2 regions of the Vibrio sp. 1069 genome follow, and region 1 is predicted to be linked to the other one. Evidence: riboswitches for the same ligand, from Rfam matches in the RefSeq annotation. Region 1 holds a riboswitch; the other holds the start of a gene.
The links. A riboswitch is a leader RNA that binds a small molecule or an ion and turns the genes downstream of it on or off. The one in region 1 is predicted to bind cyclic di-GMP.
Positions count from the first base shown of each region.

Region 2: another riboswitch for cyclic di-GMP. It lies ahead of R7040_RS00400 (TfoX/Sxy family DNA transformation protein); the one in region 1 lies ahead of gbpA (N-acetylglucosamine-binding protein GbpA).

Region 1 covers NZ_JAWOWP010000003.1:160,817-163,212, forward strand. The annotation lists gene R7040_RS06810 (cryptochrome/deoxyribodipyrimidine photo-lyase family protein) at 1-329, shown strand, start outside; gene R7040_RS06815 (fasciclin domain-containing protein) at 410-910, shown strand; cyclic di-GMP riboswitch class I at 1,183-1,283, shown strand; gene gbpA (N-acetylglucosamine-binding protein GbpA) at 1,382-2,396, shown strand, end outside.
Region 2 covers NZ_JAWOWP010000001.1:94,335-96,730, reverse strand. The annotation lists gene purR (HTH-type transcriptional repressor PurR) at 1-666, shown strand, start outside; cyclic di-GMP riboswitch class I at 954-1,043, shown strand; gene R7040_RS00400 (TfoX/Sxy family DNA transformation protein) at 1,160-1,750, shown strand; gene R7040_RS00395 (TVP38/TMEM64 family protein) at 1,865-2,396, shown strand, end outside.

The DNA of each region.
Region 1 (2,396 bases):
GGACTAACACAATCCGTATTTATAATCCGATCAAGCAAGCCCAAGAACATGATCCTGACGGCACGTTCATCTACAAGTGGGTACCTGAATTGCAAATGGTTCCTCCCCCTCTTTTATTCGAGCCTTGGACAATGACCCAGATGGAAGCTGTCATGTATCAGTTGCAGCCAGATAGCCGTTACCTTGCACCTATTATCACACCAGACAACGCAGCTAAGGCAGCAAGAGAGCGCTTATGGACGTGGCGGAAACGAGCCGATGTGAAACAAGAAGGCAGACGAATTCTTGCGCGACATGTTAGACCCTCAAAAGAAAGTAGGACGCGATGATCATCTCTCAATCACAATGCGTACAAATGCAAACACACTCCAGGGAACCCGTTGTACCCTCAACTAGTAAGGAACACATTATGTTCAAACGTATCTTAGTTATCGCGGCGACACTGATGGCGACGTTATCTTTTATGCTTCCCGTCAAGGCTCATGAGCATGGCATGATGAAAGCCGATATTGTCGACGTTGCCGCTGAAAACGGCTCTTTCAATACGCTTGTTGCTGCGGTAAAAGCAGCGGGCTTGGTTGACACTCTCAAAGGGGAAGGCCCATTTACTGTTTTTGCACCAACGGATGACGCTTTTGCAAAACTGCCAGACGGCACAGTCGACATGCTCTTAATGCCGGAAAACAAAGACAAGTTAGTATCTGTTTTGACTTATCACGTCGTGCCAGGGAAAGTGATGGCTGCCGATGTTGTTAAGCTAGACAAAGCGACTACGGTTCAGGGGCAAGATGTGATGATTAAAACCATGGGCGATAAAGTCATGGTTAACGATGCAAATGTCATTGCAACCGATGTGAAAGCTAAAAACGGTGTCATTCACGTGATTGATACTGTCATCATGCCGAAATAACACCATTCAGAGGGCGGTACACTCCGCCCTTTAGACAGAACTTCTTTCACCCTTAGCACGATTCCTCTTCACTTATCGCCAACAAACCTCCACTCATTCGCCATGGTTATAAAAAAGATAAAAACAAAATTAAAATCAATACCTTGCAAGACGATACTGCATAATATTGACGAGATTAAGATATCGTTATCTTTCAATTTGAGAACAGGATTCCATGTCAGTGACGTTTACTTTTCCACATGTAAATTCTTAAGCTAAATTTTGGCTGCTCAATCACATTTCGGCAAACCATTCGAAAGGGTGGGACGCAAAGCTTCCGGTCTGTCAGCATTTAAAAATCTAAAAGAATGCGCATGATAGCGGGGTTACCATAACGCAGTGTTACAGAAGTCCAGTTGCTGTAGCGTTGCTTTATGCTCAGCATGCGCCGGGGTGTGACATTAGTTTGTCAGCCATAACAGAGGACATGTGATGAAATCATTTCCAACCAAATCCGTACTCGCGTTAGCACTTGCAAGCATTAGTTCAGGTGCTGCGGCTCACGGTTATGTATCAGAAACCAATGGTGGTGTCGCTGCAAGTCGCTCGGCACTATGTAAGTATCCAACGCCAGATACTAACGAAAAAAATAATAACTGCGGTGCGATTCAATATGAACCGCAAAGCGTTGAAGGCCCTGATGGCTTTCCCGAAACAGGGCCTCGCGATGGTAAAATAGCGAGTGCCGAAACCGCTTTAGCAGCTGCCCTTGATGAGCAAACTGCCGACCGTTGGGTAAAACGTCCTATTCAAGCAGGTACACAAACTTTTGAATGGACATTTACCGCTAACCACGTGACGCGCGACTGGAAATATTACATCACCAAGCCTGATTGGAACCCAAACGCTTCACTATCACGAGACTCTTTTGATCTAACTCCTTTCTGTGTCGTCGACGGCAATATGGTTCAACCCCCGAAACAGGTAAGCCATCAATGTAATGTGCCTACTCGCGAGGGATACCATGTCATCCTGGCAGTATGGGATGTTGGCGACACTGCAGCCTCATTTTATAACGTGATCGATGTGAAATTTGATGGTGGCAGTCCCGTTATTCCAGATTGGAAGCAAGGCGGTCAAATTATTCCTACAATGGATTTAAATATTGGGGATTCGGTTTATACACGCGTATTTGATCAAGCAGGTGAAAACGTGGCGTATAGAACTGAACTAGAAATTACCGATGCAGCAATGGGCCAAGCGAAAAACTGGTCTTACACACTCGCGACTAAGCTAAACCAAGAACAAGCAAAACTGCAAGCCGGGCAGTATGCAGAGGATAAATTCACTCCTGTTTATGGTACTAATCCGGTGTATCTGCAAGCAAATAGCGGCCTTAAGCGAGTAGAGATCGGCTATAACATTGAAACTCCTGTCCCAGAATACTCACTCACAGTAGATGGCTTAGCAGACGAGTATATCATTGAGTCAACACCGACAACGTTGG
Region 2 (2,396 bases), on a different contig from region 1:
AAGCGCGTTGATGGCATCCTAGTGATGTGTTCTGACTTAACCGAAGAACTAAAAGAGATGCTTGACCGTCATGCGGACATTCCTAAAGTGGTCATGGATTGGGGCCCAGAGAGCTCACAAGCAGACAAGATCATGGATAACTCAGAAGAAGGTGGCTACATTGCAACCAAACATCTGATTGACAATGGTCATACGGATATCGCTTGTCTAAGCGGTCATTTTGAAAAGCTTGCTTGCCAAGAGCGCATTGCAGGTTTCCGTCGCGCAATGAGCGAAGCGAACCTAGCTGTAAATGAAGACTGGATCCTTGAAGGTAACTTTGAATGTGATACGGCCGTATTAGTTGCAGATAAAATTACCGCAATGGACAAGCGCCCGACGGCGGTATTCTGTTTTAACGACACAATGGCTCTAGGCCTAATGAGCCGCTTGCAACAAAACGGGATCAAAATTCCTGAAGATATTTCAGTGATCGGCTACGACAACATCGAGCTTGCGGAATACTTCTCTCCACCGCTAACGACTATCCACCAACCTAAACGTCGTGTTGGTAAAAATGCATTCGAAATTCTACTTGAGCGTATCAAAGATAAAGAACACGAAAAACGAATTTTCGAGATGCAACCTGAGCTTGTAATTCGAAATACTGTGAAAAAAATGAACTAAATTTCACTGTATTTAACCGTGTTAAATAAGCGCTCTACAGGGGCGCTTATTTTTTTGGAAAAATTAAGCATTCTCTAATACTTCACACCACTCTAATAACAATTGACTAACGTTAACTCCCTGTTTTATATAAATGTAATATATATTAAGAACTCCTTTTCAAAGGCCAATTTGCACCTTTCCATATGCAAAATAGAGCATTCAATCTATCATTTTTATTGAACCGAAATCACACTTTTAACGCTAAACCGTGATGTTAATTCAATATAAGAAGTATGCTCATTGTGTCACGCACAGGGCAAACCATTCGAAAGAGTGGGACGCAAAGCCTCCGGCCTGAACCATATTACGATATGGAAGGTAGCGGGGTTACCGATGGCAAGTGTGTAAGCAATGACTTTACTCTGTAATGACATTGTTTTTACGCATGTTTGCTACTCTCTCGGACCTGACTTTTGGTGGCGTAATATTAATTACACCGAGATAACAAAACATGGATAAACCGATACTCAAAGACTCTATGAAGCTATTTGAGGCACTTGGTAATATCAAGTCGCGCTCAATGTTTGGTGGCTTCGGACTATTCGCTGATGAAACAATGTTTGCACTAGTGGTAAACAATCAGCTTCATATCAGAGCAGACCAAAAAACTTCATCTGACTTCGAGAAACAAGGGCTAAAGCCTTACGTTTATAAAAAACGTGGCTTTCCAGTCGTTACAAAGTACTACGCTATTTCCAGCGATTTATGGGAATCAAGCGAACGCTTAATCGAAGTAGCGAATCAATCATTGAAAAAGGCAAAGCTTGAGAAAGAACAGCAAGCAAGTACAAAGCCTAACCGTTTGAAAGATTTGCCTAACTTACGACTGGCTACCGAGCGCATGCTAAAAAAAGCCGGCATCGAATCCGTAGAGAAGCTTGAAGAGGAAGGTGCGCTTAACGCCTATAAAGCGATAAGAGATACGCACTCTGCAACCGTCAACATTGAGTTGCTATGGGCACTAGAAGGGGCTATCAACGGCACTCATTGGAGTGTGGTACCTCAAGCTCGCCGAGATGAGTTGATGAACGGCCTCCAATAAAAGTCGGCCTAAAAACTATCTTGTAAAACCGCAGTCTAATCTGCGGTTTTTTTGTGAAATTTTTTCGGTTTTCCTACTGTCTTATTACATATATCCCAAATTGGAATCAAAATTATGAATAAGAAACTGATATTAGGTCTCATCCTACTAGCGGCTATCGTCTTTTTAGGTATTAACTTTGGCCAGTATTTAACCTTAGAGAATGCAAAAGCCCAACAAGAAGCACTAACTACATACATCGATCAGAATTTTGTATTCTCGGCTGCGATTTACTTTTTTACCTACATTGCAATTACCGCTTTTTCTATCCCAGGAGCGGCAGTAGTCACCTTACTTGGTGCAGCCTTATTTGGTTTTTGGACAAGCTTGCTACTGGTTTCTTTCGCTAGCACTATGGGGGCAACACTGGCCTTCTTGAGCAGCCGATACTTATTGCGTGACTGGGTACAAAACAAATTCGGAAATAAACTCAACGCAATTAATCAAGGTGTCGAAAAAGACGGAGCTTTTTATCTATTTTCCTTGCGTCTAATCCCTGTATTCCCTTTCTTTCTAATCAACTTACTGATGGGCTTAACGCCGATGTCTGTAGGTAGATTTTATCTCACTAGCCAAATAGGTATGCTGCCAGGCACAGCCGTATATC